4 regions of the Streptomyces sp. SLBN-8D4 genome follow, and region 2 is predicted to be linked to each of the others. Evidence: riboswitches for the same ligand, from Rfam matches in the RefSeq annotation. Region 2 holds a riboswitch; each other region holds the start of a gene.
The links. A riboswitch is a leader RNA that binds a small molecule or an ion and turns the genes downstream of it on or off. The one in region 2 is predicted to bind cyclic di-AMP.

Region 1 (7,132 bases), 1.8 Mb from region 2:
CGCCCTCGTCGCCGAGACCGGTGGACAGGCCCTTGCTCTTCAGGACCTTCTTGAGGGTGTGGTAGACCTCGGTGCCCCAGCGCAGCGCCTCGGAGAAGGACTCCGCGCCGATCGGGGCGATCATGAACTCCTGGATGTCCACGTTGGAGTCGGCGTGCGAGCCGCCGTTCAGGATGTTCATCATCGGCACCGGCAGCAGGTGCGCGTTCGGGCCGCCCAGGTAGCGGAAGAGCGGGAGGTCGCTGGCCTCGGAGGCGGCGTGGGCGACGGCGAGGGAGACGCCGAGGATGGCGTTGGCGCCGAGCGAGCCCTTGTTGTCGGTGGCGTCCAGGTCGAACATCGCCTGGTCGATCAGACGCTGCTCGGTGGCGTCGTAGCCGACGAGCTCCGGGCCGATCTGCTCGATGACGGCGAGGACGGCCTTCTCGACACCCTTGCCCTGGTAGCGGTTCGGGTCACCGTCGCGCAGCTCGATGGCCTCGAAGGCGCCCGTGGAGGCGCCGGACGGGACGGCGGCACGACCGGTGCTGCCGTCGTCGAGGCCGACCTCGACCTCGACCGTGGGGTTGCCTCGGGAGTCCAGGATTTCCCGGGCTACGACGACGTCGATGGACGGCACGAGCATCTCCTTCTTGGGATGTGACACGGTCCGCCGGGACCGCGGTGGGTTCTGCGAGACCGAGCCTAACCGGCTCCGGAGGATCGGCCACCGTGTGGACCGCCCCCTGGACAGAACCGAGAGTAAATTGTTTCTGAACTGAACAAAGACGTCCCGGCACCGGGGCAAGAAAAACCCCGCTCCGGTGCGTACGGGGGAACACGCACCGGAGCGGGGAGCCCGTGGGGACGGGGGGTGACCCTCACGAGGCCTTCATCCCGAAGGACACGGCTGCGAGGGCACCGTGGTTCAGCTGGGTCTTACTTGAGGTGCAGCTGCTGACCCGGGTAGATGAGGTTCGCGTCCTCGATGATGTCCTTGTTCAGCTTGAACAGCTTCTGGTAGCCGCCCTTGACCTTGTGCTTCTCGGCGATCGAGCTGAGGGTGTCACCCTTGACGACCTTGTACTCGCCATCGCCCTTCTTGACCTTCTTGCCGGTCGGGGTGGTGACGGTCTTCTTGGCCGCCGGGCGGTCGGTCGAACGCGAGGCGCTCTGCTCGTCGGTCGAGCGGGTGCTGGTGCCCGAGTTCGAGGAGCTGGAGTTCGAGCTGGAGGAGGACGAGCTGCTGCCGCCGTTGTAGCCGGCGCTGGACAGGCCCGTGCCGCAGACCGGCCAGGCACCCTTGCCCTGGGAGGCGAGGACCTTCTCGGCGACGGCGATCTGCTGGGACTTGCTGGCCTGGTTGGCCTGCGCGGCGTACTGCGTGCCGCCGTACGCGGCCCAGGTGGAGGCCGAGAACTGCAGGCCGCCGTAGTAGCCGTTGCCGGTGTTGATGGACCAGTTGCCGCCGGACTCGCACTGGGCGACGGTGTCCCACTCGGAGGCGGTGGCGGCAGAGGCGTTGCCGGCCGCCATCAGCGGGGCGGCGATGGCGACACCGGTGACGCCGGCCAGAGCGGCGGCGCGGGTGGCCTTGGAAGGACGACGGTGCTTGCCCTTGCCGGAAAACAGCATGGTGGATCCCCTCACCGACGCCTGCGAGGTGAGCTGTCGGGTTCGGGCCGGTTGAGTTGCCCGGTCGCACACCCTGCGGTGCGCGGCTTCACCCCAAGCCGGTTCCGGCGGCCTTTCGGCCGTGAGACCCCGTGAGGCCTCAACTTCCGGACCCGGCGCTTACCTTGGGTCCCCCGCTCCTGCCTACGGCGCTTGACGCGACGACTGTTCCCGTACGGCCGCTGGCAGGATTCGGCGTTGCGACAGACGGGGCTCGGGTTGCCGAGCGGTCACGACCGTAGACACGCGCTCGGCGGGAATTTCAAAGACGATCAGGGCTTCTGAGACTCATCCCACACTTTCACCAAAGTGGACATTCGGTGCGAAGTGTGACGCGAACTGCCGCTGTTTTTCTGGGCTTTTCAGCCCTATTCAGCCCCTGTGTCGAGCGTCTGACCGGCGACGATGTTGCTCGGGTCGGCCCCGATGCGGTCCTTGTTCTCGGCATAGAGGGCGCGCCATCCGCCGTCGAGACCAAGGGAGTCGGCGATGGAGGCGAGGGAGTCGCCCTCCTGGACGACATAGGTGGCGGCGGCATGCCGGCCGGCCGGGGCAGAGGCCGTGCTCTTCGTCGCACTCTCCTCCGCGCTGTCACCGCGGTGCTTGCCGGAGCCGAGGGCTCCGACGTCCACGAGGGCCGAAGAGCTGCCCTCCTGCCACGACTTGTCTGCTTCATCCCCTTCTGTGCCGACCACGGGCGAGCTGTCGGAAGGCTGCGCCTGCTTCCCGGCCGAGTCGTCCGAGCCTGAAGAATCCTTTTTGTCCGGCTTGGCGGAGCTGTCGCCACTGGAGGGAGAGGCCGACGGCGTCGCGGACGAACCGTCCAGCGCGCCGAGCAGACCGGAAGACTCCTCAGAGCCCGACGAGTTGGAGGAACCGGATGAATCAGACGAACCAGACGAGTCGGATGATCCGGACGCCGAGGCCGAGGGCGTACCGCTCCCCACACCCGTGTCGACGTCGGCCGAGCTCGAATCCTTGCTGAGGCCGCTGAGCAGACCGCAGGTCGGCCACGCGGCGATGCCCTGGTCCGCGAGGAGCTTCTCCGCCACGGCTATCTGCTGGTTGCGGCTGGCCAGGTCCGCGGTCTTGGCGTATTCGAGGCCGCCGTACTTCTCCCAGTTCTCCTGGGACATCTGGAGGCCGCCGTAGTAGCCGTTGCCGTCGTTCGCGCTCCAGGAACCGCCGCTCTCGCACTCCGCGACATGGTCCCAGGTGGTGCCGGTGGCGGCGCTCGCTCCGGTCGCTCCGAGCAGTGGGATCGCGATGGCGGATCCCGTCACACCGGCCGCCACGAGGAGAGCCGGAGCCTGACGGGGGCGACGGTGACGACCGTTCCCGGAGAGCATGGGGGGACCTTTCCCGAGACAGCAAGTACTGGCGTGGTGGGTGGTGCGGGACACCGCGCTGGTCCGTGAACGTATAGGGATTCGATCACTTGTCACAAGTTAATGCCGCGTAGATCACGTGAAGATCACAGACTTGAGGGCGCGTCATGTTTACGCGGCCCCGCACGGGGATACGCCTGACCCCTCGGTCGATTACCGGACGGGCGTGAAATCCACGGGCAAAGTACGCAGTCCACGCATGATGAGTCCGCCACGCCAGCGCAAATCAGCTGAATCCACCGCGAGTTGGAGGTCCGGGAGACGGGTGAGGAGGGTAGCGAGCGCGGTCTGGCCCTCCAGGCGGGCGAGCGGGGCACCGAGGCAGTAGTGGATGCCGTGACCGTAACCGAGGTGCTGATTGTCACGGCGGGACAGATCGAGCACATCGGGGTCGGCGAACCGCTCCGGATCCCGGTCCGCGGCGGCCAGCACGACGAGCACCGGGTCCCCGGCGGCGATGGCCTGCCCGCCGATCCACAGGGGTTCGGTGGCGAACCGCCAGGTGGCCAGTTCGACCGGGCCGTCGTAGCGCAGAAGTTCCTCCACCCCCGTCTCCAGCAGGCCCCTGTCCGGTCCGGCCAGGGACTCCTGCAGCCGGTTCCGCTGCTCGGGGTGGGTGAGGAGGGCGTACGTGCCGTTGCCGATCAAGTTGACTGTGGTCTCGAAACCTGCGAACAGGAGGATGAAGGCCATGGCCGCGGCCTCGTTCTCGGTGAGGTGCTCACCGTGGTCGGAGGCGCGGATGAGGGCGGAGATCAGGTCCTCTCCGGGGGCGGGCTCCTCGGGCAACGCCTCCCGCTTGCGGTGGATGAGTTCGGCCAGATAGCCGCGCATCTTCTTCACGGACCGCGCGACCCCGCCCCGCGGGCCTCCGCCGTGCCGGATCATCATGCCCGCCCAGTCCCGGAAGTCGTCCTGGTCCTCACGGGGGACGCCCAGCAGGTCGCAGATCGCGTAGATGGGGAGCGGGAAGGCGAAGTCGTGGATGAGGTCGGCGGTGCCGGTGGCCGCGAACCCGTCAATCAGACGGTCGGTCAGCTCCTGCACCCGGGGCGCGAATTCCGTGACTCTCCTGGGCGTGAACGCCTTGCTGACGAGCCGTCGGAGCCTGGTGTGGTCCGGCGGATCGATGTTCAGCAGATGCGTCATCAGCTCCGCCTTGCGCTCCCCGGGGATACCGGTCTTGCCCTTGGCGTGCGCGGGCTCGTCGTGATGCGCGGGATTCTTGCTGAGCCGCTGGTCGGCGAGGGCCTGCTTGGCATCGGCGTAGCGGGTGACCAGCCAGGCCTCCACTCCACTGGGCAACCGGGTCCTGTGCACGGGGGCGTGCTCGCGGAGCCAGGCGTAGGCGGGGTAGGGGTTGGTGGCGAACTCCCATGAGAAGAGCTCGGGGGTGGGGGGCGGCGTGGGGGTGGGGGTTGCGGAGGTGTGGTCGGTCACTCCTTGACGTTATCTGGCGGGGTGGGGGGCTGGTCGGTGCCGTTCCTTCACGTGCCGAGGGCCCTCCCTCCTCCCACCTGCCAAGCCCCTCCCCCACCCAACCGGCGCTACATCAGCCCTCTCCCCCCTCCTCAGCCCTCCACCTCCCGGATCGCATCCCGATACGCCCGTGCCGCCGCCCTCAGCGCGGCCTCCGGGTCGACGCCCTCCGCCTCGGCGCGGGTGGCCAGGGTGAGGAGTTCGTACCCGATGCCCTCCGTCCTCGGGAGGGGGACGTCCAGGCCCGCCGTCCGCACCCGTGACGCCAGCTTGGCCGCGAGGGCGAGGCCGGGCTGGCCGAGGGGGATGCCTTCGGTCACCGAGGTGCGCTGCTTCTCTATCGCCTTGGTGCGCAGCCAGTGGGCCTTGACCTCTTCGGGGGTGTCGGCTCTCTCGTCGCCGAAGACGTGCGGGTGGCGGTGGATGAGCTTGGCGACGATGCCGCCGGCGACGTCGTCGACGGAGAAGGGGGCGTCCGGGTCCTCCTCGGCGATCCGGGCGTGGAAGACGACCTGGAGCAGGACGTCCCCGAGTTCCTCGCGCAGTTCGTCGCGGTCGCCCTCCTCGATGGCCTCGACGAGTTCGTACGCCTCCTCGATGCCGTACTTCGCGAGGCCCTTGTGGGTCTGCTGGGAGGACCACGGGCACTCGGTGCGGATGCGGTCCATGACCTGGACGAGGTCGAGGAGCCGGGCGCCGGGCAGGTCGTAGGAGGCGGGGAGGAGCTCCAGCTCGGGCATCTGGAGGCGGCCGGATCCGGCGAGGCGGGCCAGGCCGTCGGTGAGGGCCGGCTCGCCCTCGCCGGTGGCCACGACGACCACGGTGTGTCCGCCCGCGCATGCCGCGACCAGTTCCTCCGCGGTCGGGGACGTCTCGTCGACCGGTATCCCCGCCTCCCGCAGATACGGCAGCTGGGGGTGGGCGCCGTCGGCGCACAGCACACGGTCGGCGGCGTGCAGTGCCTGCCAGGCGGGCCAGGACAGCAGGCCGGGGGCGACGCGGTGGCTGGTGGTGAGCAGGACGATGCGGCCGGGGGCGGACGCCGTGTCGGGGTCCTGGTCGGGGGCGGGCTCGAAGCCGGGTGCGTTCACAGTTCGAAGCTAACGCACGGCGCCGACGGGGCGATCAGATTGTCCACAGGCCAGGGGCGGCAGGGCGATCGTACGATCATCCGCCTGTCAGGCGGACCGCCCGATGGGCCGTCCCCGCCCCCCCCTGCTCCCTGTCCCTCTTCCTGTCCCTGTCCCCGTCCCGCTAAGCGCTCTTCTCGCTCCCGGCCGCGCTGACCTCCCGTACCCACGGCGTCTTCGCGTCGACGCGGGTGCTCTTCGTGACGTCCCAGGTGCCGTAGCGCGGGTTGAGGTCGACGTCGAGTTGCTTGGACGCCTTGCTCAGGGCGTTCCAGAAGGCCGGGTTGCTGGTGTCGGTGCCGAGCTTTCCGGCGAGTTTCTGGGCCTCCAGCTGGAGGCGGAGGTTCTCGTCGAGGCGTTCGGGGGCGATGCCGTACTGCTGGAGCCAGGTCGTCTCCAGGCCCTTGGTGCCGCCCGCCTGCTCCTCCAGGCCGGACCGCAGTTCCTGGACCTCCTTGCGGGTCACGGAGACGCCCGCGTCGGCGGCCGCCCGGTGCAGTACCCGGTCGAGGACCATGCCGTGCAGGACGTCCCGGGTGAGGGTGCCGGTCTTGGCGATGGCCTGCTTGTACTGCGTCTCGTCCGTGACGGCGGCCCGCTGCGCGTCACGCACCTCGGTCACCCGGTTCTCCAGCTGGGAGACGGTGATCCGCTGCCCGCCGACCACGGCCGCCGCGCCGGGATGCGCGTCGCTCCCGCAGGCGGTGAGCAGGGGGGCCGCGGCCGCGAGGGCGGCGGAGAGGACGAGCGCGGTGCGACGACGGCGGTGCAAGGAGGCCTCCCGAGGAGATTGTGCGACGGTGCACAAGGTCTTGCGGTGATCGATGGTAGGCAGGGGACCGGCTCTGGCCAACCCATTCGACCAACGATTCACCAGGACTTCGGGCACCGCCGCGCCCTCACCGCACGCACGCGCGTGCGATGGGCTCAGCCGGTGATGGCCACCGGGCCGTCCCACGCGTCCCGGTCCACGGTGATCGTGTAGCCGTTCCGCGTCTCCTTGCTGTTGACGAGGTACTGGTGGCCGCGGCTGTGGTCGGTGTACTGGGTCTTGCCGAACGGCCAGTCCGTCGTCGTGGTGTTCTGCTTGTCCCACAGCGCGTACCAGAGGTTGCCCGGCAGGTCGGTCCTGTCGGTGGCGTTGGCGATCGCCTTGGCGCTGGAGCTGGTGAAGCCGTAGAAGCCGGCGCGGTACGTCTTGGCGCGCAGGGTCTTGTCGAAGGCGCGCACATAGGTGAGCACGGCGTCGTTGCACGCCTTGTTCGTGATGTCGTACGCCTCCATGTCCAGGTAGATCGGGCTGCCGATCTTCATGCCGAGCGCGGAGGCCTTGGCGACCGCGTCCGCGCCGTCCGTCGCGCCCAGGGAGGCGGCGGTGGAGGCGGTGAGCTTCTCGGGGTTGGAGCCGCTCTGGCAGGGCGGCTGGGCGCCGACGTAGAGCGGGATGAGCTTCCAGCCGGCCGCGCTGACCGACTTGACCCA
Region 2 (7,132 bases):
GCGCGCGCGTGATGCCGACGTACGCCAGCCGCCGCTCCTCCTCCAGCTCCTTGGCCTGGCCGAGGGCGCGCATGTGCGGGAAGACGCCGTCCTCCATGCCGGTGAGGAAGACGACCGGGAACTCCAGGCCCTTGGCGGTGTGCAGGGTCATCAGGGTGATGACCCCGGAGCCGTCCTCGTCCTCGTCGGGGATCTGGTCGGAGTCGGCCACGAGCGCGACCCGCTCCAGGAAGTCGGAGAGCGAGCCGGACGCCTCGTCCTCGCCGGACTCCTGCTCGAACTCCAGGGCCACGGCGGCGAGTTCCTGGAGGTTCTCGATGCGGGTCTCGTCCTGCGGGTCGGTGGAGGCCTGCAACTCGGCGAGATAGCCGGTGCGTTCGAGGACGGCTTCCACGACGGTCGCCGGGCCCGCGCCGGACTCGACGATCGTGCGGAGCTCCTCCATCAGGACGTTGAACCGCTTCACGGCGTTGGTGGAGCGCGCGGCCATGCCGTACGCCTCGTCGACGCGCTTGAGTGCCTGCGGGAAGCTGATCTTCTCGCGCTGGGACAGGGCGTCGATCATCGCCTCGGCGCGGTCGCCGATGCCCCGCTTGGGGACGTTCAGGATGCGCCGCAGGGGCACGGAGTCCTCGGGGTTGGCGAGGACGCGCAGGTAGGCCAGGACGTCCCGGACCTCCTTGCGCTCGTAGAAGCGGACGCCGCCGACGACCTTGTAGGGCAGGCCGACGCGGATGAAGACCTCTTCGAAGACACGGGACTGTGCGTTGGTGCGGTAGAAGACGGCGACATCGCCGGCCTTCGCGTCGCCCGCGTCCGTGAGGCGGTCTATCTCGTCGGCGACGAACTGCGCCTCGTCGTGCTCGGTGTCGGCGACATAGCCGATGATGCGCGCGCCCGCGCCCGCGTTGGTCCACAGGTTCTTGGGGCGCCGGGACTCGTTGCGCTCGATGACGGCGTTGGCGGCGGTGAGGATCGTCTGGGTGGAGCGGTAGTTCTGCTCCAGGAGGATCGTCGTCGCGTCCGGGTAGTCCTCCTCGAACTGGAGGATGTTGCGGATGGTCGCGCCGCGGAAGGCGTAGATCGACTGGTCGGCGTCACCGACGACACAGAGCTCGGCGGGCGGCAGGTCGTGCTCGCTCGGCGGTACGTCCACGGGGTGCTCGGAGGTCCCGACCAGCTCCCTGACCAGGGCGTACTGCGCGTGGTTGGTGTCCTGGTACTCGTCGACGAGGACATGCCTGAAGCGGCGGCGGTAGTGCTCGGAGACATCGGGGAACGCCCGGAGCAGGTTGACCGTCGTCATGATCAGGTCGTCGAAGTCGAGGGCGTTCGCCTCGCGCAGGCGCGACTGGTACATGGCGTAGGCCTGGGCGAGGGTCTTCTCGAAGCCGTCCGTGGCCTGGGCGGCGAAGTCCTCCTCGTCGATCAGCTCGTTCTTCAGGTTGCTGATCTTGGCGCTGAAGGACTTCGGCGGGTACCGCTTGGGGTCGAGGTCCAGGTCGCGGCAGACCAGCGCCATGAGGCGCTTGGAGTCGGCGGCGTCGTAGATCGAGAAGGAGGAGGTGAACCCGAGCCTCTTCGACTCCCTGCGCAGGATCCGCACGCACGCGCTGTGGAAGGTCATCACCCACATCGCGTTCGCGCGCGGGCCGACGAGCTGCTCGACGCGCTCCTTCATCTCGCCCGCGGCCTTGTTGGTGAAGGTGATCGCGAGGATCTGGCCCGGGTGGACATTGCGCTCGCCGAGGAGGTGGGCGATGCGGTGGGTGAGCACCCGGGTCTTGCCGGAGCCGGCACCGGCCACGATGAGCAGCGGGGTGCCGGAGTGCACGACGGCCGCGCGCTGGTTCTCGTTCAGCCCCTCCAGGAGGGCGGCCGGGTCCACCACCGGGCGCGGGGCGCCGTCGCGGTAGTAGGCGTCCCGGTCCGGGGGCACGTCGAACTTCCCGCCGAACAGGTCGTCCGGAACCTGCTCCGGTACGTGCTCGTCCTCGGGCGGCGGCGGTTCTTCCCCGTGGGCCCGAGGGGCCTGGAGGTCCGCCAGGAAGCTGTCGTCAAAGAGGCTGCTCATCGCTCTCCGAGTCTAGGGTGCCCCACTGACACACCGCCGCCGCCCTGAGAACATCCACCGGTATCAGCGGCCGATGATCTTCCGGACCTGCCCTCCGGCGCCCCCGGCCGCTGTCCGCGACCGACCGGGCCGAGACGCGGGTCCGGCCGCCGCAGGGCCGACGGCGACGCCCGCCGGGAACGGCACCCGCAGGTTGGTGCGCTCGCCCCGCGAGACCTTGGTCACCACGGCACGGCCGCCCCGCTCCGCCTTACCCGTTACCCGTCACCCCCGAAGGAAACAGACCCAAATCATCACAGAACACCCCAGGTTGGTCATGCGAGGCGGCCCCTGGGGACGAAGGTCACGAAAATGTATCGGGCATATCGAACATCAACCTTCACACGGGCCACACCGGTTGGCTACCGTTCCGGACAGGCCGTACGACCCCCTCCGGCGAACCTCGCCGGGCCGCACGGCCTCCGCCGAGTCCGCAGCGCCGCCGCGCGCCCGGAGCCGGGGACCCACCGAACCCGGGGTGAATCGGCCGACTCCCACGCAGGGAAGGGCCGTAGGGCAAACCTTCCGAAGCACCTCGCCCGAACCCGACAGCTAACCCGGTAGGCGGAGCACGGGAAGGAGTCGCCTCCTTGGCGTCGCACCGCAAGTCGCGTCCCGTCGGTACGCGCGTAGCAGGCATACGGACCCCGGCCCTCGCGACGGCCGCCCTCACCTCCGTGGCCTTGCTGTCCCAGTCGGCGAACGCCGCGCCGGCCGATGACAAGCCGAGTCTCGAAGAGGTCGAGAAGAAGGTCGACGACCTCTACCGCCAGGCCGAGTCGGCGACCGACAACTACAACGCCGCCAAGGAGAAGACCACCACGCAGCGCAAGCAGGTGGACACGCTCCTGGAGGACGTCGCCCGGCGCACCCAGAAGCTCAACGAGGCACGGGAGGAACTCGGTTCCTTCGCCGCCGCCCAGTACCGCACCGGCGCCGCCGCGCCCGGCACGGCCACCTTCCTGCTCGCCGACACCCCGCAGGACTACTTCGACCAGACCCAGCTGATGGGCCGCTTGACGAGCCGCCAGAAGGGCGCCGTCGACGACTACGTCTCCGAGCAGTCCACGACGATGAAGAAGCGCCAGGAGGCCTCCCAGAGCCTTCAGACGCTCACCGAGACGCAGAGCGACCTGAAGACCGCCAAGGCGACCGTCCAGAAGAAGCTCGCCGACGCGCGCGAGCTGCTGTCGGAGCTGACCGCCCAGGAGAAGGCGCGTCTCGCGGCGATCGAGCAGCGCAAGCAGCAGGAGGCGGCCCGCAAGGCGGCGGAGCTGGCGCGGCAGCAGGCGGCAGCGGAGAAGGCCGCACAAGGAGCCGCGCAGGAGGCCACCGCCCCGCAGGAGAGCACATCGACGGCGCCCGACTCCTCGTACGCCACCAAGGCCGCCAAGGCCCTCGCCTTCGCCCGCGCGCAGGTCGGCAAGCCGTACGTCTGGGGTGCCACCGGCCCCGACTCCTACGACTGCTCAGGGCTCACCCAGGCCGCCTGGAAGGCCGCCGGCGTCGACCTCCCCCGTGTCACCTACGACCAGGTCAACGCCGGCACCACGGTCTCCCTGGCCGACGCGCAGCCCGGTGACCTGGTCTTCTTCTACGACGACATCAGCCACGTGGGTCTCTACATCGGCAACGGCATGATGATCCACGCCCCCAAGCCGGGCGCGTACGTCCGTGAGGAGTCGATCTACTACGACGGCGAGTCGGGGATCCACAGCGTGGTCCGCCCGGCCTGAGGGCTCGGGCTCCGAGGACCAGGGCTCTTCGGCCGGTCGCTCGGGGCCCGCACTCGCGTGCATTTCCCCGCCCGCGCGTGCGCGCCCCGCTCGCACGGCGCGGGGAGCTTCCTAGCATCGACCCATGCCCGCTCCCTCCCCCCACTCCCCCCTGCGCGCCTGGTGGACGCGGCGCCCGCCCGCGGCCGGGGCCGCGGTGATGGCGACCGGCATCCTGTCGGTCGGGCTCCATCTGGCCGGCCACGAGACGCTGTCGCGGATCGCCCTGGTGATCGGCTGCGCGGCCTGGCTGGGGCTGGCCGCCGAGTTCGCCGCAGGACTGCTGAGGGAGCGCGCGCGCTGGGCCGCGGACGCCGGGACACCGGGCGGCCTGACGGCCGTGGCGGCGACCACCGTGCTCGGCATCCGATTCTCCGCGCTGGGCCGGCAGACCCTCGCCGAGGCGCTGCTGGCGCTGTCCGCGCTGCTGTGGCCGGTGCTGACGGTGCTCGTCGTGCGGCACTGGAAGCGGAAGATGCGCGGCGGGGTGTTCCTGTGCTGTGTGGCCACCCAGGGCCTCGCGGTCCTGTGCGCCACGCTCGCCGCGGCCGATTCGGCGGCATGGCTCGCGCACACGGCGCTCACGTTGTTCTGGCTCGGCCTGGTCCTCTACGCCGTCGCGCTCTACCGCTTCGATCTGCGCCAGGTGCTGGAGGGACCGGGCGACCAGTGGATCGCGGGCGGCGCGCTCGCGATCTCGGCGCTCGCCGGCTCGGGACTCCTCGCCGCCGACAGCCCGCGCCTGTACCTGTGGAACGACGACGACCGCGGCGTCCTGCGCGCGGTGACCGTGGCCCTGCTGGTGCTCTCCCTGGCCTGGTACGCCGTCCTGCTGGCGGCCGAGTGCGTACGGCCGCGGCCGCGCTACGACGTGCGCCGCTGGGCCACCGTGTTCCCCATGGGGATGACGGCGGTCGCGACCCTCTCGGTCTCCGCCGTCATGGACGTGCCGTGGCTCCGGACGCCGGGTGAGGTGCTGCTGTGGATCTCGGTGGCGGCCTGGCCGGCCGTCGCCGCGGGGGCGGTCGGCTCCGCCCTCGCCGCCGTCAGGTCCACAGCACCGCGATGAAGACGTTGGCCGTGGTCAGCGCGCCGACCAGGCCGAACAGGCGCTTGTCCACCGTCTCGTCGTCCCGCTTCACGTAGACGAGGCCGAGGATCACGATCAGCAGGGCCAGCTTCACGCCGATCTTGATGTTGTTGACGTGCTGGTCGTCGGCCTGGTTGAGGCCGACCAGGATCATCCCGGTGACCAGCATGGTCGCGGCGCCGTGCAGCATCGCGGGGACGAAGCGGGCGGTGCCCCGGCCCATCGCCTTCATCTGGGTGAGGAAGCCGCCGAGCAGCGAGGCGATGCCGATGATGTGCAGGCCGACGAAGAGATGGATGAGTACGTCCATGAGGCCGGAGCCTATTCCGGGGCCCTGGGGACGCTCGCACCGGCCCCTGGAGCAGATCTTGCATATATGCGCCCCATAGCACTCCCCGCCCGTCACGGGTCCCGGAATCCCGAGTTCGGTCAGCGCCCCTCGCGAAGTCGACGGCGGCACCCCGGCAGCACGGTCACCTTCGATCACCCGGCGGTCCCCTGACGGCAGTTCCGCACAACCCGTCACCTCCCGGACACGGTCAGGTTTAGCGTCCTCCACCAGGTGACCGGCTCCCCACCGCCGCCCGGGCCAGGGGCGGCAGTCGGCCACCACCGCCGAGAAGGTCCGGCGGCGGCCCGCTCCCCCTGTGCAGGCCGTCGCCGGACGCGCACACCGCCCCGGGCGGTCGTACGGCCGCTCCCCCCTGGCGTTCGTACGTCCCGAGTCCGGGGCGGACGAACGTACGAAAGGACGTGCAGTCCACGTGGCAGCGCACCGCAAGCCCCGCAGGCGCTCGGCCGGCGGCCATACGGTCCGTACCGCAGCGACGATCGCCCTCGCGGGGGCCGCGACCGCGACGGGCTTCGACGGGATCGGACACGCCGAGCCGCAGCTCACCCCGGCCCAGGTCAAGGCGAAGGTGGACCAGCTGTACCAGGAGGCCGAGGCGGCCACCGAGAAGTACAACGGCGCGAAGGAGAAGGCCGAGGCGGCCGAGAACCGGCTGGACGGCCTGCGGGACGAGGCGGCCCGCAGGACGGAACAGCTCAACGAGGAGCGGGACGCGCTGGGTTCGATCGCCGCGGCGCAGTACCGGGGCGGCGGCCTCGACCCCGCGATGCAGCTCGCCCTGACCGACGACCCCGACCGGTACCTGGACAGCGCCGAGTTCGTCGAACGGGCCGGTACCCGCCAGGCCGCCTCCGTGGCGAACGTGCGCCGGCAGCTGCGGGAGATCGAGCAGTTGCGCGGGGCCGCGCACATCGAGCTGGCCTCGCTGAAGTCGCGCCAGGCGGAGCTGAAGCGGCACAAGAAGACGATCACCGGCAAACTGGGCGCGGCCCGCCGGCTGATGTCCCAGCTGCCGGCCGAGGAACGGGCGGTGCTCGGCGGCGACGGGGCTCGCGCCTCCCGGGCCACGACGGGCGCCCGCGAGGAGCTGGCGGCCCCGGGCGCGGCCACTACGGAGGCCCCCAACTCCCGTGCCGCGGCGGCCGTCTCCTACGCCTACGCCAAGCTCGGCAGCCCCTACGTCTGGGGCGCCACCGGCCCGGACGCCTTCGACTGCTCGGGCCTCGTCCAGGCCGCCTACCGCTCCGCGGGCATCTCCCTGCCCCGTACCACCTACTCCCAGATCGACGCCGGCCGGCGGGTCTCCCGCTCCGAACTCCTCCCCGGAGACCTGGTGTTCTTCTACTCGGGCATCAGCCACGTCGGCCTCTACATCGGCAACGGGCAGATGATCCACGCCCCGAACCCGTCGGCTCCGGTGCGGGTGGCCCCGATCGACCAGATGCCGTTCGCGGGCGCTGCCCGGGTGGTGTGAGGTGGACATCTCGATCTTGGATGTTCAGTTCCGCCCGACGATCTGCCCCATCCACAGTCGTCGCCCCAAGTCATCGAGTTCTTCTTTGCGCGCCTCGCACTCAGGGATGGCACGTTTGAGGAGCGTCCAGTAGTCCGGTCCGTGTCCGGAGACCTTGATATGTGCCAGTTCGTGAGCGATCACATAGTCGACAAGATGAGCGGGAAGCTGGAAGACAGCCCAATGCAGGGCCATAGTTCCCGTGTCTCCTCCAGCGGGCCGGTAGGTCCCCCACCTGTTTCCGACATCGCGAACGGTCACCACAGGCTCGGGAACCTCCATCCGGGCA
Region 3 (7,132 bases), 4.3 Mb from region 2:
CCGCCCGAGCTGCTCCCGCGCGGCCTCGTTCAGCACCGGGTGGTTGTAGCCGTGGATCGCCGACCACCAGGAGGACATCCCGTCCACCAGCTCGCGGCCCCCGGCGAGCCGCAGCCGCACCCCGCTCGCCGATTCCACCACGAGCGGATCGACCCGGCCGGGCATCGGACCGTACGGATGCCACACATGCCGCCGGTCGAGCGCCAGCAGCTCCGGCACGGGCAGGCCGGGCAGATCAGGCATTGGGCGCGAGATCCGTTCCGGCACCTCGACGGCGTACGGCGACGAGATCGGTCCGCGCCTCGTTGGCGGGGGCGGCGGCCGGGACCGTCGTACCGCAGACCCCGCCGCCCTCGTGGGAGCCGCAGCCCGCGCCCTCGTGGGACCCGCAGCCCGCGGACTCGTGCGAGCCGCAGCCGCCGCCGGCCGTCGCCCGGTGCTCCGGGAGAGTCACCTCGCCCGCGCCCTCCACCTCGAAGCCGGCGTCCGCGATCATCTCCAGGTCGGCCTTGCCGGCCTGGCCCTCGGTGGTGAGGTAGTCGCCGAGGAAGATCGAGTTGGCGAGGTTGAGGGCGAGGGGCTGCATCGTGCGCAGATGGACCTCGCGGCCGCCCGCGATGCGGACCTCGACGTCCGGGCAGACGAAGCGGACCATCGCCAGGATGCGCAGGCAGCGCTGCGGGGTGAGGTTCCACTCCTTGGCGAGCGGGGTGCCCTCGACCGGGATCAGGAAGTTGACCGGGACCGAGTCGGGGTCCAGCTCGCGCAGCGAGTAGACGACGTCGACCAGGTCCTCGTCGCTCTCGCCCATGCCGGCGATCAGACCCGAGCAGGCGGACAGACCGGCTGCGTGCGCCTTGGTCACGGTGTCGACGCGGTCGGCGTAGGTGTGGGTGGTCGTGATGTCGCCGTAGGTCGACTCGGACGTGTTGAGGTTGTGGTTGTAGGCGTCCGCGCCCGCCTCGCGCAGCCGCTCGGCCTGGCCGTCGGAGAGCAGACCGAGACAGGCGCACACCTCGACGCCCTCGTTCTCTTCCTTGATCGCCTTGATGGTGCCCGCGACCCGGTCCACGTCACGGTCGGTCGGACCGCGCCCGGACGCCACCAGGCAGACCCGCTTGGCGCCGCCCGCGAGGCCCGCCGCCGCGGCCTGGGAGGCCTGCTCGGGCTTGAGCCAGGTGTACTTCAGGATGCCCGTCGAGGAGCCCAGCCGCTGGGAGCAGTAGGAGCAGTCCTCGGGGCACAGCCCCGACTTCAGGTTGACGAGATAGTTGAGTTTCACCCGCCGTCCGAACCAGTGCCGGCGCACCTTTCCGGCCGCGGCCACCACGTCGAGCAGGTCGTCGTCGGAGGTGGCCAGCACGGCCAGCGCCTCCTCGCGGGTCGGCAGCTCGCGCCGAAGCCCCTTGTCCACCAGCGTGTTCAGCAGGTCCATGAGAGCCGATCCTGTCCTACGGACCCGCTCCGGGCCAAGGTAGGGATCGCACAACACACCCGCTTCGACGTGTGGGTATTGCCACACCGTAGGTAGCGTTTGCTGCCGCTAGGGTCTGTCCGTTGTCTACAAAAGCCCCGGAGGACCCATGGCGTTCGGCTGGATCGACGAGCAGGCGGCGGCGCGCCGGCGGGCCGGACTCGTACGGACCCTGCGGCCACGCCCGGCCGACTCGCCGCTGCTCGATCTCGCGAGCAACGACTACCTGGGCCTCGCCCGGCATCCCGAGGTCGTCGAAGGGGCCGCGGCGGCCGCGCGGACCTGGGGCGCCGGCGCCACCGGCTCCCGGCTCGTCACCGGCACCACCGAGCTGCACAACCGGCTCGAACGCGAACTGGCCGAGTTCTGCGGCTTCGAGGCGGCGCTCGTCTTCTCCTCCGGCTACGCGGCGAACCTGGCCGCCGTCACCGCGCTCGCGCCGCACGGCTCCCTGATCGTCTCCGACGCGGGCAACCACGCCTCCCTCATCGACGGCTGCCGGCTGGCCCGCGGTACGACCCAGGTCGTCGCGCACGCCGACCCGGACGCGGTGCGCAAGGCGCTCGGCACCCACGAGGGGCCCGCCGTCGCCGTGTCCGACACGGTCTTCTCGGTCGACGGCGACGCGGCACCCCTGGCCGGCCTCGCCGAGGCATGCCGGGAGCACGGCGCGGGCCTGGTCGTCGACGACGCCCACGGCCTGGGCGTGCTCGGCGCCGGCGGCCGCGGCGCCCCGCAGGCGGCGGGACTCGCGGGCGCCGACGACGTGGTCGTCACGGTCACGCTGTCCAAGTCGCTCGGCAGCCAGGGCGGCGCCGTCCTCGGCCCCGCACGGGTCGTCGAACATCTGGTCAACGCGGCACGGACGTTCATCTTCGACACCGGTCTGGCCCCCGCCTCGGCGGGAGCCGCCCTCGCGGCCCTGCGGCTGCTCGGCCGTGAGCCCGAGCGCGCCGCACGCGCGCGCGAGGTGGCGACCGGACTGCACGCACGCCTGACCGCCGCGGGTCTGGAAGCGGTACGTCCGGACGCCGCGGTGGTCTCGGTGCGCGCACCCTCCCCGGAGGAGGCCGTTCAGTGGGCGGCCGACTGCCGTGCCGCCGGGCTCTTCGTGGGCTGTTTCCGGCCCCCGTCCGTGCCCGACGGCATCTCACGGCTCAGGCTGACCGCCCGCGCGGACCTCTCCGAGGAGCAGATCGAACGCGCAGTTCAGGTGATCGGCGGGACACGACCATGAGTCGGCGTGACACGGCCGTGCGCCGAACGGGCTGAAACGGTCAGAACGCGCGCACGAAGCCCGCCCAGCTCTCGGGGGAGAAGAGCAGCGCGGGTCCGTCCGGGTTCTTGGAGTCGCGTACGGCGAGCAGCCCGGCACATGGCCCGGCCGACGGCCTCGCTGTCTCGACGCAGTTGTTCGCTCCTGTGCTGTAGCTGCTGCGCAGCCAGCGAACTTCGGGCAATCGGGTACTGGAGATGACGTTCCGAGGCAGTGCGGACATGGTGCCTCCTTACGCGCCGTCACCCATCTCGGCGAGGTAATCCAACGAGTCCTCGGGCGAAAGGGCGTGGATCCGAAGGGTGTTGAAGGCCTCGGTGTAGGCCTGGAGGTCTTCTTTCCGCTCGAGATAGAGGCTACTCGTCAAGTGGTCGAGAACAACCACATCCAGATCAGAAGTGCGCGAAAATGAGAAGATTACGAAAGGCCCGGTGATACCCACATGCGCCCCGGCAGTGAACGGCAGTACCTGCAGCCGCACTTGAGGCAGCCGGGCCGCCTCCAGGAGTCTCTTTCGCTGACGGGCCATCACCTCGGGGCCGCCGACCTCCCGTCGCAGCACCGCCTCGTCCAGGACCGCGCTCAACTCCAGGGGCGGCTGCGCACGGAGGATGTCCTGCCGGGCCAGCCGGACCTCGACCAGCGCGTCGAGACGTTCGTCGTCCAGGCCGTCCACGGCGGCCCGGGTCACCGCGCGGGCGTACTCGGGCGTCTGGAGCAGCCCGGGCACGACCGAGGTCTCCAGCGTGCGCATCGCGCTCGCCTGGGACTCCAGACTGATGAAGTCCCGGTACGTCGGCGGCAGGACACCCCGGTACGCGTGCCACCAGTGGTGCCGGCCGCCGCTCTCGTCGGAGCCCGCCAATACCAGCAGCAGTTCCCGCAGATTCGCGTCCCCCACGCGGTAGGCGTCGAGAAGTAACCGCACATCGGCCGGTTTCACCCCGCTGGCACCGGTCTCGATGCGGCTCACCTTCGACTGGTGCCAGCCCACGAGCCGGGCCGCCTCACCGCTGGTGAGCCCCGCACTCGCGCGCAACGCACGCAGTTCGGCGCCCAGTTTCCGCCGGCGCACCGCGGGGCCGTGCTGCATGCGCTCCTCCTTACTCCTGACGAGCTGCCCAAATACGGTCTCGCGTCGCAGAGTTCACCGCTTCGAGCGACAGATATATGCACATCTTGGTGGATCGGCACCCGTCGCGGCCTCCGTGATGGCACTCTGACGATGAACCACCAGTCCGGGACCGTACTCGAACCATCCGCACCGTGTCGGACTCCGGTCCCGTGGGAAAGGGACGACGTCGCCATGGCAGACCACCTGGAAGCATCCGTCACTCTGCCGAGCGAACCCGCCTCGGTCTCCGCGGCCCGCACCTACGTCCTGAGCACCCTGGCGGAGTGGGGGCTGGCGCCGACCACGGACGCCGCCGAGACCGTCCGGCTCATCGTCTCCGAACTCGCCACCAACGCCGTACAGCACACCTTCGGGCAGTCACCCACCTTCACGGTGGACATCGAGCTGGACCGTGACGAACAGCTGCGCATCGGGGTCACCGACAGCCACCCCCGCTTCCCCAAGCGCCTGCCGGCCGCGGTCCAGCAGGACAACGGACGGGGGATGGTGATCATCCGCTGGCTCGCCGCCGAGAGCGGCGGCAGGCTGAGAGTCAGGCCCACCGGCGAAGGCGGCAAGACCGTCTCGATCGAACTCCCGTGGACGGTACCGGCGGAGCCGGTCACCGCCGCGGGGCAGCAGGAGCCGTAGAAGACATCAGTTCGACAGGGCGATGTGTCCCGGGGTCATCGCAGACGCGGTGACGGCTCTCGCGGTGATGCTCCGGGCCGAACGGCCGCTCGCGGCCTGATCACCTCGCGCTCCGTCGGCCCGGGGGCCGGGTGCGACTGCGCCTGTGCCTGCGCCTGCGCCGCCCTGTGCTCCTCTGCGCGTCCCGCCCGCAGGACCAGGCGGGGGAGCAGGCCCCACAGGCCCAGACACATCAGCAGGGTCGCCGCGCCCGCGGCCAGTCCGCCGGCCCGGTCCGTCGTCACGTCCACCACGAGCAGCACCGAGCCGGTGAACGCGAGCACCAGAACGCCCATGCCGATCGTGGCTAGCCGGGAGGAGACCTGCACGATGCGGGCCTTGGCGCCGCGCTGGAAGAGCGAGCGGTGCAGGGCGGCCGGCGCGGTGAAGAGGGCCGCCGCGAGCACCGCGAACAGCAGTGTGGTGACGTACGTGGCGCGCTGGAAGGTGTCGAGGGACGGGAAGCGCTGGGTGAAGGCCAGGGTCAGCAGAAAGGCGAAGAGGATCTGCACTCCGGTCTGGGTGACGCGCAGTTCCTGGAGCAGCTCGCCGAAGTTGCGGTCGGCGCGCTCCAGCGGGGTCTCGTTGCGGGCGGTGCACGGGCGGTGGTCGGCCATGCGGGCACGGGTAACCACCTGAAGCCGTGTCACGCGTCCCGGGAGACCCGAGGGGACGGCGGGAGGTCAGGTCGCCGCCGCCCCCTCGGGGGCGTCACTTGACCCGGCCGTACCAGACGCTCTTCGTCCAGATCTTCTGCAGCCTCACCACGTCCCCGGTCTTCGGGGCGTGCCAGATCTTTCCCTTCCCGGCGTAGATGCCGACGTGGTAGACGTTCGAACCCGAGTGGAAGAACACCAGGTCGCCGGCCTTGCGGCTGCCCGAGCCGATGTGGCGGGTCTTGTTGTACTGCTGGGCCGCCGTGCGCGGGAGCTTCTTGCCCGCCTTCTTGAACGAGTACAGCGTGAGCCCTGAGCAGTCGAAGCGGCGGGGCCCGGTGGCGCCGTACTTGTACGGCGAGCCCTTCTTGGAGGCCGCTACCTTGAGCGCCTTCGTCGCCGGTGTCGCGGCGGCGGCGTCGGCTGCGACGCCCGGAACCACGACGGAGCCGCCCACGGCGGCGATGGCGAAGGCCGAGGCCGTACCGGCCCGGACCATCAGCGACGGGACACGATTGAGCGCAGTCATGCGCAACCCTTCGTCAGCCGCCTGTGAAGGATGACCTGTCGGATTCGGGCTGGCGAAGTTGCCCGGCCGCTGACGCGGCTTCACCCCAAGGGCTGCTCGACCCGGTCATGGCGTGACCGTTCCGGCGACCCGTCGTTGCTTGGGTCCTCCACTCCTGCCGATCCACTCCTGTCGACCGGTCATCCGGGCGGCGGCAGGACTCGGCGTCCGCCCGGATCGCCCCGCCGCTGCGGCGGGGGCTTGTCGTCAGACAGGGATCTTGGCGCACGGATGTCCCAAAAACCCAATGGAACCGGGGGTTTGTGTTGTTACTCACCACTCACCCGTTCGGGTGGACACCTGAGCTAGCGAAGGGGCGTCGAGGGCCCCACGGGCCGCGCGACCAGCACAGAAACTCCTCATTCCCGCCCTGAACCACGCGCGTTGTGCAACCTCGGCGGTCCCGAAAAAGGAGCCGAGCCTCCTGCAAATGGCGGTACGCCTTTTGGTCCGTTTCAACCGCGCCCCGGGCGCCTCGTCAGACCACGGGGCGTCCGGAATTGCTGCCGGTGCGTCAGTTGTCGGATTCGGGCGGCACGGTGACCCGGGCCGTACGCCGTTCGCCGTCCAGGACCCGCAGGGCCCGCGCCAGTGTCTCGGCGTGCAGTTCTCGCTCGCCCCGGCCGTGCATCAGCGCCAGCGCGTCACGCAGCTCGGCCGCCCTGGTCACCAGCGCCTGGGCCGCGCGCAGTCCGCCGTAGGTGTCCTCCCGCCGGGCCGGGTTGATCCGGCCCAGCAGGTCGACCACCTCCAGATAACGGTCGATCAGCTCGCCCTCGGCGCGCGTGAGCGCGGGCAGCGGGGGAAGATCCGGCACCATCGAGGGCTCACCTCGCGCCCGGTGCGGTGGGGGAGGACTTGCGGCTCGGGACGATCGCGTCCGCCAGGCCGTAGTCCAGAGCGCCCTGCGCGTCGAGGATCTTGTCCCGCTCGATGTCCGCGCTCACCTGCTCGCGGCTGCGCCCGGTGTGCCGGACGAGCATCTCCTCCAGGCGGGCCCGCACCCGGAGCAACTCGTCTGCCTGGATGGCCAGATCACTGGCCTGCCCCTGCACGGGCTCGCTCAGCGCGGGCTGGTGGATCACCACCCGGGCGCCCGGCAGCACGGACCGCTTGCCCGGGGTGCCAGCCGCGAGCAGCACCGCCGCGGAGGAGCCGGCCTGGCCGAGGCAGGTCGTCTCCACGTCGCAACTGACGTACTGCATCGTGTCGTAGATAGCCGACATCGCGCTGAACGAGCCGCCGGGGGAGTTGATGTACAGGGCGATGTCCCGGTCCGGGGCCTGGTGTTCGAGGTACATGAACTGCGCCATCAGATCGTTCGCCGAGATGTCGTCGATCCGCGTCCCGAGGA
Region 4 (7,132 bases), 210 kb from region 2:
GTCACCGACGTGGTCTTGTCGGCGGCCTTGAGGGCGTCCTGGGCGAGGTCCTTGGGCGTGGCCGGGAGCTCTTCCTTCTTCTTCCCGTCGCTCTCGGAGGCCGTGGTGTGGAAGACGGAGTTGGACTTGCTGTCGTAGCCCCAGACGTCCTTGCCGTTGTGGATGAGGCTGTACTCGGCCGCGTTCTCCAGCAGCGAGACCTTCTGCCTGTCCTCGCCGTCCGCCGCGACGCGCAGTGTGTGCGTGCCGGAGGCGAGTTCGGTGAGCTTGGTGGTCGGATCGGCGGACGAGTCGCCCGATCCGGAGGGTCCGGCGGCGGAGCCGAGCGAGCTCTCCAGGCCGCCGAGGTCCGGCAGACCGAGATCCGTGGTGATCTTCACGGTGCCGGACAGCTGCTGCACGTCCGACGCGGCGATCTTCTCGATGAGTTCCTGTGCGCTGATCTTCGGCAGGTCGGGGTCGCCGGAGTCGGCGAGCGCCGGGACGAGCCCGATGGTCGCCGCCGCGATCCCCACCACCGTGGCCGGCACGACGTACCGCGCGGCCTTGCGCCGACGCGCGGAACGCAGCTCTTCGGCGTCCGCGGCGGTCACGCTGTCGTCGGATTCGTACGGTGCCATGTGTGCCTTACCTCCGTCGTCGGCGGCGGCTGTCAACTCCCGTGCGTCCACCTGTAGCCGCCATTCTCACCCGAATCGGTGAGGAGTGGTGTTTTCCGTGATGTCCATCTGACCAAATCGGCCATGAGCATGCGTCAGCCCTCGGGGCCAACTCCACGTACACCTGGGGTATGACACGACATGCCGACGCCCCCTACAACCCGTAGGGGGCGTCGCCGCTCGGGCCCGGCCGGGCCTGCCCGTCCGGATCTAGCCCGCCCGGTGGACCACCGCGTCGCACAGCTCCATCAGCGCCGCCCGCGCGCCGCACTCCCGCAGCGGGGCCAGGGCCGCGCGCGCGTCCTCCGCGTAGCGCACGGTGTCCCGGCGGGCCTGTTCCAGCGCGGGATGGGTGCGCAGGGCCGCCAGTGCCTCCGCGTGCCGGTCGTCGTCCGTGAGGTCGGAGTCGAGGAGCTCGCACAGGGCGATGTCCTCGGCCAGGCCGAGCCGGGCGGCGCGCTCCCGCAGCCGCAGGACCGGCATCGTGGGGATGCCCTCGCGCAGATCGGTGCCCGGCGTCTTGCCGGACTCGTGGGAGTCGGAGGCGATGTCCAGGACGTCGTCGGCGAGCTGGAAGGCGACGCCGAGGCGCTCGCCGTACTGGGTCAGGACGTCCACGACCCTCTCGTCGGCACCGGACATCATCGCCCCGAAGCGGCACGAGACCGCGACAAGCGAGCCCGTCTTGCCGCCGAGCACGTCGAGGTAGTGCTCGACCGGGTCGCGGCCGTCCTGGGGACCTGCCGTCTCCAGGATCTGGCCGGTGACCAGGCGCTCGAACGCCTCGGACTGCACCCGGACCGCCTCGGGCCCGAGGTCGGCCAGGATGTGCGAGGCCCGGGCGAACAGGAAGTCACCGGTCAGCACGGCCACCGAATTGCCCCAGCGGGTGTTGGCGCTGTCGACGCCCCGCCGGACCTCGGCCTCGTCCATGACGTCGTCGTGGTACAGCGTCGCGAGGTGGGTCAGCTCCACCACCACGGCCGACGGCACCACGCCCGGCGCATAGGGGTCGCCGAACTGGGCGGCGAGCATCACGAGCAACGGCCGGAAGCGCTTTCCACCCGCCCGCACCAGATGCTGGGCGGCCTCCGTGATGAAGGGGACCTCACTCTTGGTGGCTTCGAGCAGTCCCTCCTCGACAGCCGTCATTCCGGCCTGGACATCGGCTTCCAGAGCCTGGTCCCGCACGCTCAGCCCGAACGGCCCGACGACGGTCACGAGGGGTCTCCTGTCTGCTGGTGTCCACTGGCGGTTACGCGGAATGTCGATAGGTCGCTGCCATCACTCAAGTCAGCGTATCCGGTCACCTTTGGATCACCGATAGCGCCCGCCCCGTCCATGCCAGGCGGTATCGGATCACGACCGGTATGTTTTTGATCACCTGAAAAGAATGGATATCAATCGATTTGTAGGGAAGTACCGATGCGCATCCGTACGTCCTTCCCGTACGAGACGGTGCACGACGACGTCCGCATCCCGCTCCCGGACGGGACGCTCCTGTACGCACGCGTGTGGCGACCCCTCACCCAGGAACCGGTACCCGCGATCCTCGAATACCTGCCGTACCGCCTCACCGACCGGACCGCGCCCCGTGACGGGCAGCGCCACCCCTGGTACGCGGGCCACGGTTACGCCTCGGTCCGGGTCGAGGTGCGCGGGCACGGCAACAGCGAGGGCCTGCCGGGTGACGCGTACTCGGCGGCCGAACTCGCCGACGGGGTCGAGGTCGTCGACTGGCTGGCCGCGCAGCCCTGGTGCGACGGCCGGGTCGGCATGTTCGGCATCTCCTGGGGCGGCTTCGACTCCCTCCGGATCGCGGCCCTGGCACCCGAGCCGCTCAAGGCGGTCGTCACCGTCTGCTGCACCGACGACCGCTACGACAACGACGTGCACTACAGGGGAGGTTCCGTCCTCGCGGTCGACATGCACGCGTGGGCGGCGACGATGCTGGCCTTCGTCTCCCGGCCGCCGGATCCCCTCCATGTCGGCGACGCCTGGCGGGAGATGTGGCGCGCACGCCTCGACGCGGTCGAACCGTTCGTCCACACCTGGCTCGACCACCAGACCCGCGACGACTACTGGCGCCACGGCAGCGTCCGCGAGGCCGAGGCCGAGGCCGACGACCACGACGCGATCGGCGCGGCCGTCCTCGCGGTCGGCGGCTGGCACGACCCGTACCGCGACACGGTCCTGCGGCTCGTCGAGCACCTGCCGGCCGACCGGGTACGGGGGATCGTCGGCCCCTGGTCCCACCAGTACCCGGACCGCGGCCGGGCGCCCGGCCCGGCGATCGGCTTCCTCCAGGAGACCCTTCGCTGGTGGGACCAGCACCTCAAGGGCATCGACACCGGCGTCATGCGGGAACCCCTCCTGAGGGCCTACGTCAGCGACTCCCACCCCCCGGCCACCGTCCTCGACACCCTGCCCGGCCGCTGGGTCGGCGAGCCGGCCTGGCCCTCCCCCCACGTGACGACGGTGGCGTACGGCCTTCAGGGCGCCCCCGTCCTGGTCCGTTCCCCGCAGCACACGGGCGTGGACGCCGGCCGTTTCCGCCCTCTCGGCAACGACGCCGACCTGCCGCCGGACCAGCGGGAGGAGGACGCCCGTTCGGCCTGTTTCGAGTTCGCGACGGGCGAGGAGACGTGGGTCCTCGGGCGGCCGCGGGTGCGGCTCAGGGTGACCTCGGAGGTGTCGCGCGGGCAGATCGCCGCGCGGCTCTGCGATGTCGCCCCGGACGGGTCGTCGACGCTCGTCACGCGAGGGGTGCTGAACCTCTCGGCCCGCCATGGACGGGACCGGGTAGTGCCCTGGGAGCCAGGGGCCACACAGGAGGTGGCCTTCGAGCTGAACGGCATCGGGCATGCCTTCCCGCCCGGTCACCGCATCCGGCTCGCCGTCTCCTCCGCGTACTGGCCGTGGATCTGGCCGCAGCCCGGTTCGCAGGCCGGATTCACCCTGGAGCCGGCGGGCAGCTTCCTCGAACTGCCGGTACGCGCGCGGGAATCGGCCTCGGACATCGCCTTCGAGGAACCGGAGCAGTCGGCGCCGCTCGGGGTCACCCGCGGTGCAGCCGCTGACGGATGGAGCCCCGCCACCCTGGACGAACCCCGCCCCGAGCGCCTGGTCGTCCGTGACGTGGCCAAGGGTGAGTGGCGTCTGGAGGTCGACCCCCGGTACGGCGGCACGCGCGTGTACCCCGACGGGCTGGAGATCACCGAGGACGCGCTGGAGACGTACACGATCGACGAGCAGGACCCTCTGTCCGCCCGCACCCGCTCGGACTGGACGATCCGGCTGCACCGCCCCGAGCTCGCCTGGGACACCACCGTCCGCACCCGCTCGGAGATCACCTGCGACGGGACGGACTTCCACACCTCGGACGAGGTCGTGTGCACCGCCGGCGACGAGGTGGTCTTCCACCGGACATGGGAGAAGCGGATCCCACGCACGGCCGGTTGAACACGAGTTGGGCATTCCTGACCGTTTTACCCTTCTTGTGCTCGGCTGTGACTTGACCCACTCGGGCGGACGGATCGGCGGACATCCGGAATCTATCGATCCGCCTTTTACCGTGCGCGAGTTGAGGCTTGGCGAACGCAAAGGATCAAGTGCCCCAAATGCCTCTTACCAAGGTCAATAGGCATCGCATGTGAATTCGCCACTTGTTCCGGACATGTGCTCTCGCATACGTTCCCGGCCTGTCGGGCGGCCGCCGAATCCTGCCACCGCCCGCTACACCCACCGAGAACCACGGCAGGAGCGGGGGAACCAGGTAAGCCGCCGGGCCGGATGTCTTCGGACATACCGGTACGGCTTGGGGTGAAGTCGCGCTTTTCGCAAGCGTGGCCGGGCAGCTCCCGCCCGAACCCGACAGCTCACCTCGCAGGCGACGGAGAGGAACTTCGCCATGCCCGCTGCCGCTCAGCACCGCCGTCCCCGTACCAGCCGTCTCGTCCGCAGGCTCGCCGTCGCCGGTACCGGTGTCGCCGTCCTCGCGCTCCCGCTCGTCGGCGCGACCAGCGCGTCCGCGGCCACCCCGACCGTGCAGACCGCGACCACACTCGGCTACTCCAACACCCTCGACGGCTGGATCCGGGCCTCCCTCGCCGTCATGGCGGAGCACGGCATCCCCGGCTCCTACGACGGCATCTACCGCAACGTCATCCGTGAGTCCTCCGGCAACCCCTACGCCATCAACCTCTGGGACTCCAACGCGGCCGCCGGCACGCCCTCCAAGGGCCTGCTCCAGGTGATCGACCCGACCTTCAACGCGTACCACGTGGCCAACACCTCGTGGGACCCGTACGACCCGGTCGCGAACATCACCGCGGCCTGCAACTACGCGGCGCAGCGGTACGGGTCCATCGACAACGTGTTTGGCGCGTACTAGGAACTACGCCTGGCTGAACAGTTTTTCGAGGACGACGGCGATGCCGTCGTCCTCGTTCGACAGGGTCACCTCGTCGGCCACGGCCTTGAGTTCGGGGTGGGCGTTGGCCATCGCCACACCGCGGGCCGCCCAGTCGAACATCGGGATGTCGTTGGGCATGTCCCCGAAGGCGATCGTCACCTCGGGCCCGAGTCCCAGGTGTTCGGCGGCCAGCGCGAGGCCGGTCGCCTTGGTGATGCCGCATGGCTGGAGTTCGACGGTCCCGGGGCCCGACATGGTGACCGTCGCCAGCGAGCCCACCACCGACCGCGCCGTGACCGCCAACTCGTCGTCGGACAGGTAGGGGTGGCGCAGCAGCACCTTGCTGATCGGCTCGCACCACAGGTCGTCGCGTCGGCCGACCCGTACGGCGGGCAGGGTCGGATGGGGCATCAGATAGCCCGGTTCGATGAGTGTGAGTCCGTCGACTCCGTCCTGGTCCACGGCCGCGTACACCTGCCCGACCTCGGCCTCGATCTTGCCCAGCGCGGTCTCGGCCAGCTCCCGGTCCAGGGTCACCGACCAGAGCAGACGGTCCGCGCCGGCGTCGTACACCTGCGCGCCCTGTCCGCACACCGCGAGCCCCGTACTGCCGAGGTCGTCGAGCAGCGGCCGCACTCTGGGCGCCGGCCGGCCCGTCACGACGAGATGCCGGGCCCCACCCGCGGCCACCCGTGCGAGCGCGGCCAACGACCGGTCGGAGAGGGTGTCGTCGGTCCGCAGCAGCGTTCCGTCCAGGTCAGTGGCGATCAGTGAATATGCGGAAGAGGCGGCCATGATCAGAGAATACGGATGGTTGGCCCCTCCGACTCGACGCGAACCGGACGGCTGCTGCTTTCACATGCGTTGACGGCAGTTCCGGCTCCCGGAGGTCGCGCCCGGGCTGTCTCATGCTGCTCCACCCGCACATCGGGCTGCCCGCGGAGCGCTACGCCGAGTCCCGGACCACCAGTTCCGTCGGGAGGATCACTCCGGCCGTGTCCTCGCCCGCGATCTGGGCGAGGAGCATGCGGACCATCTCGGCGCTGATGCGGTCGAAGGGCTGGCGCATGGTGGTGAGGGCGGGGGCGATGGCGGTGGCCGCCGGGGAGTCGTCGAAGCCGCCGACAGCGATGTCATCGGGGACCGAACGCCCGGCCTGCTGAAGGACGCCCACCACGCCCAGGGCCATGAGGTCCGAGGCGACGAACACCGCGTCCATGTCCGGGGCCTGGGCCAGCAGACGGCGGGCCGCCCGTTCGCCGCCGCTGCGCCGGAAGTCGCCCTCGACGACGAGCCCCGGGTCGTAGGGCAGGCCCGCCTCGGCGAGCATGTCCCGGTAGCCGGCCAGCCGGTCGGGACCGCCCGGCATGTCCAGCGGCCCGGTGACCATGCCGACGCGGCGACGGCCGCCGGCGAGGAGATGGCGGACCATGTCCTGCGCGCCCTCCCGGTCGGCGGCGGCCACGTAACTCACCTTGGTCCCCCGCCCGATCGGCTTGCCGCAGACCACCAACGGGATCCCGGCGTCGTGCAGTTCGGCCGCGACCGGGTCACCGCTGTGGTTGGAGAGCAGCAGCACCCCGTCGACGTGGCCCGAGGTGATGTACCGGGTCAGCCGGCGCCGGTCGTCGTCGCTCTCGGCGAGCATCAGCAGCAACGGGATGTCGTGCTGGGCGAGCCGCTCGGTGCAACCCCGCAGCAGGACGTTGAAGTTGGGGTCCTCGAAGAACTTCTCCTGCGGCTCGGTCAGCAGGAACGCCACCGAGTCCGACCGGCCGGTACTGAGGCTGCGGGCATGCCGGTTGACCACGTACCCGGTCTTCCTGACGGCGGCCTCGACCGCCCGCCGGGCGGCGGGCGAGACGTAGTGGCCGCCGTTCAGGAAGCGGGAGACGGTGCCCCGCGAGACGCCCGCCTCCCGGGCCACGTCGTGGATGGTCGGTGGCTTGCGGCGTCCGTTCGCGCTGGTGGTCATGTTCCTCGTTCGGAGACGTTCGTGAAGGGGAGCCCGGGGCCTCAGGCCTTGACCGAGCCGCTCATCAGGTCCAGGGACCAGAAC

Region 1: linked by a shared signal. The riboswitch ahead of RKD20_RS26115 (transglycosylase family protein) and the one ahead of RKD20_RS17405 (NlpC/P60 family protein) in region 2 are both predicted to bind cyclic di-AMP.
Region 3: linked by a shared signal. The riboswitch ahead of RKD20_RS37615 (C40 family peptidase) and the one ahead of RKD20_RS17405 (NlpC/P60 family protein) in region 2 are both predicted to bind cyclic di-AMP.
Region 4: linked by a shared signal. The riboswitch ahead of RKD20_RS18455 (transglycosylase SLT domain-containing protein) and the one ahead of RKD20_RS17405 (NlpC/P60 family protein) in region 2 are both predicted to bind cyclic di-AMP.

What each region holds. Positions count from the first base shown of each region.
Region 1 covers NZ_JBMGQC010000001.1:5,729,804-5,736,935, reverse strand. Annotated here, with positions in the region: gene eno (phosphopyruvate hydratase) at 1-625, opposite strand, end outside; gene RKD20_RS26115 (transglycosylase family protein) at 919-1,614, opposite strand; cyclic di-AMP (ydaO/yuaA leader) riboswitch at 1,618-1,815, opposite strand; gene RKD20_RS26110 (transglycosylase family protein) at 2,022-3,002, opposite strand; gene RKD20_RS26105 (cytochrome P450 family protein) at 3,195-4,481, opposite strand; gene RKD20_RS26100 (nucleoside triphosphate pyrophosphohydrolase) at 4,613-5,611, opposite strand; gene RKD20_RS26095 (SurA N-terminal domain-containing protein) at 5,775-6,422, opposite strand; gene RKD20_RS26090 (glycoside hydrolase domain-containing protein) at 6,578-7,132, opposite strand, start outside.
Region 2 covers NZ_JBMGQC010000001.1:3,912,018-3,919,149, forward strand. Annotated here, with positions in the region: gene pcrA (DNA helicase PcrA) at 1-2,074, opposite strand, end outside; cyclic di-AMP (ydaO/yuaA leader) riboswitch at 2,527-2,696, shown strand; gene RKD20_RS17405 (NlpC/P60 family protein) at 2,704-3,849, shown strand; gene RKD20_RS17410 (tellurite resistance/C4-dicarboxylate transporter family protein) at 3,974-4,957, shown strand; gene RKD20_RS17415 (hypothetical protein) at 4,935-5,288, opposite strand; gene RKD20_RS17420 (NlpC/P60 family protein) at 5,743-6,804, shown strand; gene RKD20_RS17425 (M48 family metallopeptidase) at 6,829-7,132, opposite strand, start outside.
Region 3 covers NZ_JBMGQC010000001.1:8,258,816-8,265,947, forward strand. Annotated here, with positions in the region: gene RKD20_RS37580 (adenosylmethionine--8-amino-7-oxononanoate transaminase) at 1-243, opposite strand, end outside; gene bioB (biotin synthase BioB) at 236-1,435, opposite strand; gene RKD20_RS37590 (8-amino-7-oxononanoate synthase) at 1,584-2,711, shown strand; gene RKD20_RS37595 (DUF397 domain-containing protein) at 2,752-2,973, opposite strand; gene RKD20_RS37600 (helix-turn-helix domain-containing protein) at 2,983-3,843, opposite strand; gene RKD20_RS37605 (ATP-binding protein) at 4,057-4,515, shown strand; gene RKD20_RS37610 (DUF6328 family protein) at 4,551-5,171, opposite strand; gene RKD20_RS37615 (C40 family peptidase) at 5,266-5,739, opposite strand; cyclic di-AMP (ydaO/yuaA leader) riboswitch at 5,743-5,876, opposite strand; gene RKD20_RS37620 (hypothetical protein) at 6,293-6,598, opposite strand; gene RKD20_RS37625 (ATP-dependent Clp protease proteolytic subunit) at 6,606-7,132, opposite strand, start outside.
Region 4 covers NZ_JBMGQC010000001.1:4,124,681-4,131,812, forward strand. Annotated here, with positions in the region: gene RKD20_RS18440 (LolA family protein) at 1-620, opposite strand, end outside; gene RKD20_RS18445 (polyprenyl synthetase family protein) at 870-1,880, opposite strand; gene RKD20_RS18450 (CocE/NonD family hydrolase) at 2,085-4,121, shown strand; cyclic di-AMP (ydaO/yuaA leader) riboswitch at 4,392-4,566, shown strand; gene RKD20_RS18455 (transglycosylase SLT domain-containing protein) at 4,570-5,052, shown strand; gene RKD20_RS18460 (HAD family hydrolase) at 5,056-5,868, opposite strand; gene RKD20_RS18465 (LacI family DNA-binding transcriptional regulator) at 6,020-7,048, opposite strand; gene RKD20_RS18470 (carbohydrate ABC transporter permease) at 7,090-7,132, opposite strand, start outside.